DNA from 2 places in the Tepidiforma thermophila genome. Region 2 is predicted to be linked to the other one. Evidence: riboswitches for the same ligand, from Rfam matches in the RefSeq annotation. Region 2 holds a riboswitch; the other holds the start of a gene.
The links. A riboswitch is a leader RNA that binds a small molecule or an ion and turns the genes downstream of it on or off. The one in region 2 is predicted to bind S-adenosylmethionine.
Positions count from the first base shown of each region.

Region 1: linked by a shared signal. The riboswitch ahead of metK (methionine adenosyltransferase) and the one ahead of thrC (threonine synthase) in region 2 are both predicted to bind S-adenosylmethionine.

Region 1 is NZ_PDJQ01000001.1:1,324,759-1,328,962, forward strand. Features, by position in the region: gene aroF (3-deoxy-7-phosphoheptulonate synthase) at 1-1,033, shown strand, start outside; gene A9A59_RS06435 (segregation and condensation protein A) at 1,101-1,826, shown strand; SAM-I-IV-variant riboswitch at 1,875-1,982, shown strand; gene metK (methionine adenosyltransferase) at 2,076-3,239, shown strand; gene A9A59_RS06445 (nucleotidyltransferase family protein) at 3,245-4,204, shown strand, end outside.
Region 2 is NZ_PDJQ01000001.1:1,756,742-1,760,945, reverse strand. Features, by position in the region: gene A9A59_RS08530 (hypothetical protein) at 84-1,286, shown strand; SAM riboswitch class I at 1,355-1,466, shown strand; gene thrC (threonine synthase) at 1,654-2,898, shown strand; gene A9A59_RS08520 (NIL domain-containing protein) at 2,898-3,140, shown strand; gene A9A59_RS08515 (ubiquitin-like small modifier protein 1) at 3,213-3,494, shown strand; gene A9A59_RS08510 (AMP-binding protein) at 3,505-4,204, opposite strand, start outside.

The DNA.
Region 1 (4,204 bases), 430 kb from region 2:
CGTCTCCCCCGAAGCCACCCCCGATGACATCGACGTCATCATCAAGCGCATCGAAGAAACCGGCCGCCAGGCCCACCTCTCCGTCGGCCAGGAGCGCACCATCATCGGCGTCATCGGGTCCGATGAACCCGGCCTCGAAGACATCTTCCAGGCGCTCCCCCGCGTCGAATCGGTCCACCGCGTCACCCGCCCCTACAAACTCGCCTCCCGCGAGTTCCACCCTGCTGACTCCGTCATCGATGTCGGTTACGGCGTCAAAGTCGGCGGCACCGAACTCGCCATCATGGCCGGGCCTTGCTCCATCGAAAACGAAGAGCACATCTTCGATTCCGCCCGCGCCGTCAAAGCCGCTGGCGCCAACATCCTCCGCGGCGGCGCCTTCAAGCCCCGCACCTCCCCCTACACCTTCCGCGGCCTCGGCGAAGAGGGCCTCCGCTACCTCCACGCCGCCGGCAAGGCGCATGGCCTCCCCGTCATCACCGAGCTCATGAGCGTCCGCGACATCGACGCCGTCTGCCAGTACGCCGACATCATCCAGATCGGCGCACGCAACATGCAGAACTTCATCCTGCTCGATGAAGTCGGCCGCGCAAAGAAACCCGTCATGCTGAAGCGCGGCCTCTCCGGCCAGATCGAAGAGTGGCTCCTCGCCGCCGAGTACATCATGGCCCAGGGCAACCCCAACGTGATCCTCTGCGAGCGCGGCATCCGCACCTTCGAAACCGCCTACCGCAACACCTTCGACGTCAACGCCATCCCGCTCGTCCGCGAGCTCAGCCACCTCCCCATCATCGCCGACCCCTCCCACGGCACCGGCAAGGCCTCCCTCGTCACACCCGTCGCCATGGCAGCCATCGCCGCCGGCGCCGACGGCCTCATGATCGAAGTCCACAACAACCCCGACCACGCCCTCTCCGACGGCGCCCAGTCGTTGACATACGAACGCTTCGCTTCCATGATGCGCTCGGTCGGTGCTGTCGCCGCTGCAGTCGAGCGGACGCTCCCGGGGGTGTGGGCGCCTGCCAGCGCGTAACAGCACACACGGTCGCAAGACCGTACCGGCGCCGCCTCAGCGGGGGGGCATCGCGCCGGCAGGAGCTATGGCAGAAATCTCGCTGCCCGTCTTCCAGGGGCCGCTCGACCTCCTTCTCCACCTCATCGAGAAGGACGACCTCGATATTACCGCCGTTTCCCTCGTCGCGGTGACCGACCAGTACCTCGCCGCCATCCACAACGGCGAAGGCTTCGACCCCTCCGCACTCGCAGAGTTCGTCGCCGTCGGCGCACGCCTCGTCTACCTCAAATCGCGTGCCCTCCTCCCCCGCCCCCAGGGGGAGGAGGCGCCCTCCCTCGAAGACGACGACGTCGGCGCCGAGCTCGTCGAACTCCTCCGCGAATACCGCCGCTTCCTCCAGGTCGTCGAACTCCTCGAAGAGCGCCAGGAAGCCGGCCTCCGCATCTACACCCGCCTCGCTCCCCCGCCCGCCCTGCCCGAAGCCTCCCCCCTCGAAGGCGTCAGCATCGAGCGCCTCCACGCCCTCATGCTCAAGCTCCTTCAGCGCCGCCCCCGCGAAGCACGCCCGCGCGCCATCCTCCCCCGCGATACCACCATCACCCTCGCCCAGCGCCTCGAACAGTTCCGCGAACGGCTCCGCCGGCGCGGCCGCTTCTCCTTCCGCCGCGCCATCCTCGAGTGCGCCACCCGCGTCGAAGTCGTCGTCTCCTTCCTCGCCGTCCTCGAACTCCTCCGAACCGGCGAAGCCGATGCCCTCCAGGAAACCCCCTGGGGCGATATCCAGGTCCTCGCCCTCGCCCCCGCCGCCTGACGCTCTCCCCCGCATCTTCCGCGACGACAGCCCGCCTGCTACCCTTGCTGCAAGCGTCAAGAGGGCGTTCGTGCCCGGCAACCTGGTTATGCCTCCAAGGTGCCAAACCGACGCGGCCCCGCGGCCTCGGCCGCACGGGCAACAAAAGGCGGGCTTGCGGGAAGGCCCGCCCCTCGCCGCCAATCCCACCGGCGCGAGGGGATTTTTCATGCCCGCGCGAAGGCAACTCCATCACCGAAAGGGCAGCACGTGTCCGAACGCAAGCTCCTCACCTCCGAGTCCGTCACCGAAGGCCACCCCGATAAGCTCTGCGACCAGGTCAGCGATGCCGTCCTCGACGCACTCCTCGAGCAGGACCCCCAGGCCCGCGTCGCCTGCGAAACCGCCACCACCAACGGCCTCGTCCTCGTCATGGGCGAAATCACCACCTCCGGCTACGTCGATATCAACAAGCTCGTCCGCAAAACTATCGTCGATATCGGCTACGACTCCTCCGTCAAAGGCTTCGACGGCCACACCTGCGGCGTCATCACCTCCATCTCTGAACAGTCCCCCGATATCTCCCAGGGCGTGAACAACAGCGACCCCCGCAACATCGGCGCTGGCGACCAGGGCATGATGATCGGCTTCGCCTGCCGCGAAACCCCTGAGTTCATGCCCCTGACCATCTCCCTCGCCCATCGGCTCACCCGCCGCCTCGCCGAAGTCCGCAAAACCGGCCTCCTCCCCTGGGTCTGGCCCGACGGCAAATCCCAGGTCACAGTCGAATACGACGAGCACTGGAACCCCATCCAGGTGGACACTGTCGTGATCTCCACCCAGCATGCCCCCGATGTCGAAGACCAGGAGTTCATCACGACCCAGGTCAAAAAGCACGTCATCGAACCCGTCGCCGGCCCGCTGCTCAGTAAGGACGTCATCATCCACGTCAACCCCACCGGCCGCTTCGTGATCGGCGGCCCCCGCGGCGACGCCGGCCTCACCGGCCGCAAGATCATCGTCGATACCTACGGCGGCGTCGCCCGCCACGGCGGCGGCGCCTTCTCCGGCAAAGACCCCACCAAGGTCGACCGCTCCGGCGCCTACGCCGCCCGCTGGGTCGCCAAGACTATCGTCGCCGCCGGCCTCGCCAGCCGCTGCGAATTCATGCTTTCCTACGCCATCGGCGTCGCCCACCCCACCTCCATCGGCGTCGAAACCTTCGGCACCGGCCTCATCCCCGATTCCGAAATCCTCGCCGCCGTCCGCAAAGTCTTCGACCTCCGCCCCGGCGCCATCATCGAAGACCTCCAGCTCCGCCGGCCCATCTACCGCCCCACCGCCGCCTACGGCCATTTCGGCCGTACCGACCTCGACCTCCCCTGGGAGGATACCTCCCGCGCACCCGACCTCCGCGCAGCCGCCGGTCGCTAGCCACCGTGGACGCCATCCTCTTGGTCGGCGGCCAGGGCACCCGCCTCCGCCCCCTCACCGCACGGCGCCACAAAAGTCTCGTGCCCGTCTGCAACCGGCCCGCCATCGAATACCTCTTCGACTGGCTCACCCGGTCCGGCATCCAGCGCGTCGTCCTCGCTCTCGGCCTCGCCAACGAAGACCTCGCCCGCTGCTACCCCGCCGGCCCCCGCGGGCCCCTCGAACTCCTGCCAGTCATCGAAACCACCCGTCTCGAATCAGGAGGCGCCATCCGCAACGCCGTCCAGGTCGCCGGCATCAATGACCGCTTCCTCGTCCTCAACGGCGACGTCTACCTCGATTTCGATTTCTCCGCTGCGCTCGCTGCCCACCTCGCCCGCCGCGCCGACCTCACCGTCGCCCTCCACGAAGTCGACGACCCCTCCCAGTTCGGCGTCGCCGTCTGCGACGCAGACGGCTTCATCACCGGCTTCGTCGAAAAACCGCCCCCCGGCGAGGCCCCCGGCCGCCTCGTCAACGCCGGCGCCTGGATCTTCGAGCGCCGCATCGTCGACGAGATCCCCCCGGGCGCCGTCCGCGTCGAGGAAACCCTCTTCCCCTCCCTCGTCGCACGGCGCCGCCCCGTCCTCGGCTATCGCTTCGAAGGCCATTGGGCCGACCTCGGCACCCCGGCGCGCTACCTCGCCCTCCATCGCGCCCTGCTCGGCGCAGCCAACGCCATCGACCCCGCCGCCCGCATCGCGCCCGGCGCGCGCATCACGGGCACCGCCGTCGGCCCCGGCTGCGACATCGCCCCCGGCGCCGAACTCTCTGCCTCCGTCCTCTGGGAGAACGTCCGCATCGGCCCCGGCGCCGTCGTCCGCGACTCCGTCATCGCCGATGGCGCCACCGTCGGCGAAGGCGCCATCCTCGACCGGTGCGTCCTTGGCCCCGGTGGGGCCATCGCCCCCGGCAGCCGGCCCCCC
Region 2 (4,204 bases):
GTGCGGCGCCTACCATCCCCGGGGTTGTCTCCGTAACCGCTGAGCGCGTGCGAGAGGATGGCCTGGCAACCACACGAACCGCCGTGACCGTCACATTCGATGGCCCGGCGGTCCCCGCCGAGTCCCGGATCCCGCTCGCATCCCATTTCGAGGTTGATGTGCTGCAGGCCGACGGCAGCACGAAGCGTGTGCTGGTCAGGCATGCCGAACGGAGCCCGGCCGACCGGCGACAGGTAGTGCTCGAGGTCGACGCACTTGTGACGAGGGGGAGCACGCTGCGGATTTCGCGGCGGGCGTTCGCTCCGGGCGCCGCCGGGACCATTGATGCTGAGGTGACCGGTGGACTCGAGCCAGTCATCGCGCTGCTGGCATCCGCCGCGCTCACGCCGGCGGACCCAGCGTTCTTCGACCCGCCATCACCGCGCCCGCCGGACCCGGCCGCCGATGACCCCGCCATGATGCGGCTCGAGCTCGAGCGCCACCTCCGGCAGCGGGGGATGGCTGCGGCGAGTATCGTCGAAGCCCTCGCGATCTATGACGCAATCCCGGCTGCGGTCGTGCCGTCCCCGAAACTCCGGGCTGCGCTCGCCGGGCTTGTCGGCACATTCGCCGAACCTGCCCTCGCCGATCTCCTGACAGCACAGAACTGTACCGGGCTCCCGGCAGCGTCGATCGACTTTCGCCCTCCGCCGGGGAGCGAGCGGCTGCTCGCCCGGGTGACCTACGCGGGCAACGGCGCCCGGGTTCTATCGGTCGACCCGGGCCTGCGTGACGAGCGGATCGAGCTCCTCATGCCGCTCCTCGCGCATGAGGCCGTGCACTGCGACCGTTTCGACAGCAAAGTCGAAGAAGTGGCTGCGACGGCCTTCGACACCCTCCTGTATCTACAGCTCCTCGCGGCCGACCCATCACTGGTCAGGGAGCGTACCCGGCTCGCCAGAGAGCTGCGGATTGATGCTCTCGCCTTCATCAACAGTGGAGGTGTGTGGCCCGAGTCGATCGGCGTGCTCCGCTCTCCGGGAGTCATGAAAGTTCTCCCCGACACGAACGCCCCGCAGCGCTCATTCGCGGAATTTGTCGCGCAGGCGTACCCGACGGTCACGACCCTCGAGTCGCCGACGGAACCGCTGGCGGCTGCATACATGACCGTGCTCGCAACCGCAGCGGGGATTGGCGCGGGAGACCCATTCGACCTGCGCCAGCTCGATGACCTGCTCGGCCGGGTGTTTGACATCGCTGACCTGGTCGAGGTCATCCGCGCTTTGGGCCTGGAGCCGGTAACCTGAGGCATAACTGGTTGTCGCGTTAGCACGCCGTCGTGCTAGCATTGGTAGAAATCCCGCGAACGTGGCCGCTCGTATCGAGATGGGGTTGAGGGACCGGCCCGATGAAACCCCGGCAACCTGCCCGGATGGGTAAGGTGCCAAGTCCGGCCTCCCGGGTTCTCCCTGGGGGAAAGATGAGAGCGACTTCGCTCCGAAACACGGCCCACGCGGAACGAGGAGATGCCGAGATGGTTGAGTTCCTGGGCCGAATGGTCATGCTCTAGCCCCTCACGAGGAGGGGCCTCCCGTACCGTCGACGCCGTTGCCCGCCGAGCACTGCGCAGCCGCGCCGGGGCTGCTGCGGGCCCACCGCTCAGGGAGGAAGAGCATGAGCTTTGCCAAAAATCTCCGTTGTCGCGAGTGTCACCGTGAGTACGCGCTCGAAGCGCGACACGTGTGCGACTTCTGCTTCGGGCCGGTTGAGGTTACGTACGACTACGACGCCATTCGGAAGTCGGTTTCCCGGGACCGGATCGAGCGCGGGCCGGCCTCACTGTGGCGCTACCGGGACTACCTGCCGTGCGACCCGGATGCTGCCATCGATATCGGGGCCGGATTTACTCCGCTCATTCGGGCGAAGAACCTGGGCAAGGCGCTGGGATTGAACCACCTGTACATCAAGAACGACACGGTCAACCCGACCTGGTCGTTCAAGGACCGCGTGGTGGCGGTCGCAGCCAGCCGCGCCAGGGAGCTGGGGTACGACAAGCTGGCCTGCGCCAGCACGGGCAACCTTGCGAACAGCGTGAGCGCGCACGCCGCTGCAGCCGGGATGGAGGCTGTCGTGTTCATTCCGCACGACCTCGAACTGGGGAAGGTGCTCGGTTCGAGCATCTACGGGCCGACGCTGGTGAAGGTGCGCGGCAACTACGATGCGGTGAACCGCCTCTGCGCCGAGCTGGCCGGCTCGTACAACTGGGCGTTCGTCAATGTGAATGTCCGCCCGTACTACTCGGAAGGCTCGAAGACGCTCGGCTTCGAGGTTGCCGAACAGCTCGGCTGGCGGGCCCCCGACCATTGCGTCGTACCGATTGCGAGCGGTTCGCTCTTCGTGAAGATTCGTAAGGGGCTCCAGGAGCTCTGGAAGACCGGACTCATCGATGAGCCGAAGACGCGGATGAGCGGGGCACAGGCTGCCGGCTGCTCGCCGGTCGCGACCGCGTGGCAGGAAGGTTCGATGAACTTCCGTCCGCAGCGGCCGAACACGATCGCCAAATCGCTCGCAATCGGCAACCCGGCCGACGGCTATTACAGCCTCGTGCAGCTCAAGGAGACGGGCGGCGCCTGCGGGAGCGTGACCGACGACGAGATCGTTGCCGGGATGAAGCTGCTGGCCGAAACGGAAGGGATCTTCGCCGAGACGGCAGGCGGCGTCACCATCGCCTCGCTGAAGCAGCTGGCCGAACAGGGCAGAATTCACCCTGACGAGCTCACCGTGGCGTTCATCACGGGCGCCGGGTTCAAGACGGTCGAAGCAGTGGCCGAGGCGCTCAACCCGCCGCTCGAGATTGACGCCACGATTGAGAGCTTCGAAGCTGCCTACGGTGCCCGTTTGGCACAGGGAGTCGCCTGATGGCCGTCAAACGTGTCCGGTTTACCTTTCCCGAAAACCTCATCCGGGAGCCGATCATCTACCGCCTCGGCCACGAGTTCCAGGTCATCACCAACGTCCGGATGGCCGACGTTGACGAGAAAACGGGGTGGGTTGTGCTCGAGCTCGAGGGTGAACCGGATGAGATCGAACGCAGCATCGCCTGGGCCCAGGAGCGCGGGGTCCGGGTCGACCCGGTGACGGGCGATGTGGTCGAGGGTTAAGCAGGCCCCTCCGCGTTGCAATCACTATGCCGCATGTGATCAATTTCCGAAGACGCAAGGAAGGAACAGACCGTGCCGATTCATGTCCGCATTCCCCAGCCGCTCCGACCGCTCACCGGGAATCAGCCGACGGTGACGGCGGAAGGAGCGACCCTCGCGCTGCTCGTCGACAACCTCGAGAGTGCCTACCCGGGCATCAAGGAGCGGATGGTCGACGAAGCCGGGCAGATTCGGCGGTTCGTCAACATTTATGTTAACGGCGACGACGTCCGGTTCCTGGACGGGCTCCAGACGGCCCTCAAGGACGGGGACGAGGTGAGCATCGTGCCCGCGGTCGCCGGCGGCGCGTCCTGAGGCCAGCGCCTCAGGCGTTCCGGACCGCTTCTTCCAGCCGCCGCGTTGCCTCCTGGTACGAGGTCCCGGGTTCGAACCGGATCGGCTCGCCGATGCTGACGCGCACCCGCGCCCGCGGGTGGGGCAGCCACTTCCCTTCGTAGAAGCCCGGCCGGAGCACATCGATCCGCATCGGCAAAACCGGGACGCCGGTCTCGACCGCGAGCAAGCCCGTGCCCGACTTGAAGGGCTGCATTGGACCGATGACGGTCAGCTTCCCCTCGGGGAAGATCAGCACGTTCCACCCCTCGCCAAGCATCTTCGCGACGTATTCCAGGCTCTCGCGGACGCCGGACCCCTCTTTGGCGAACGGGAAGGCGTTCCCCAGCAGACTGGCGAAAAAGCCGCGCAACCGGTTTCCGAAGATGTCGCTGGCCGCGGCTGCGATCGCCACCCGGCGCCGGAAGCCGGGGGGCATGCTCCGCAGGAGCATCGCCTGGTCGAGGTGCATGTTGTGGTTGGCGATGATGAGACAGGGCTGCTGAACGGTCGCGAACCGCTCCCGGCCGCGCACCTCCACGCTGTAGCCAATACGGAGGAGCGGGAACACAAAAAAGGAGAGGAGGGCGTGCCGAAGCCACTGGACCGTGCGCCAGCGCGGCCAGGTGGGGAACTTTCGGATGCGCACCTTCCGTTCGCCTTTGGCTACCATGCGCCGAAGCTCACCGATG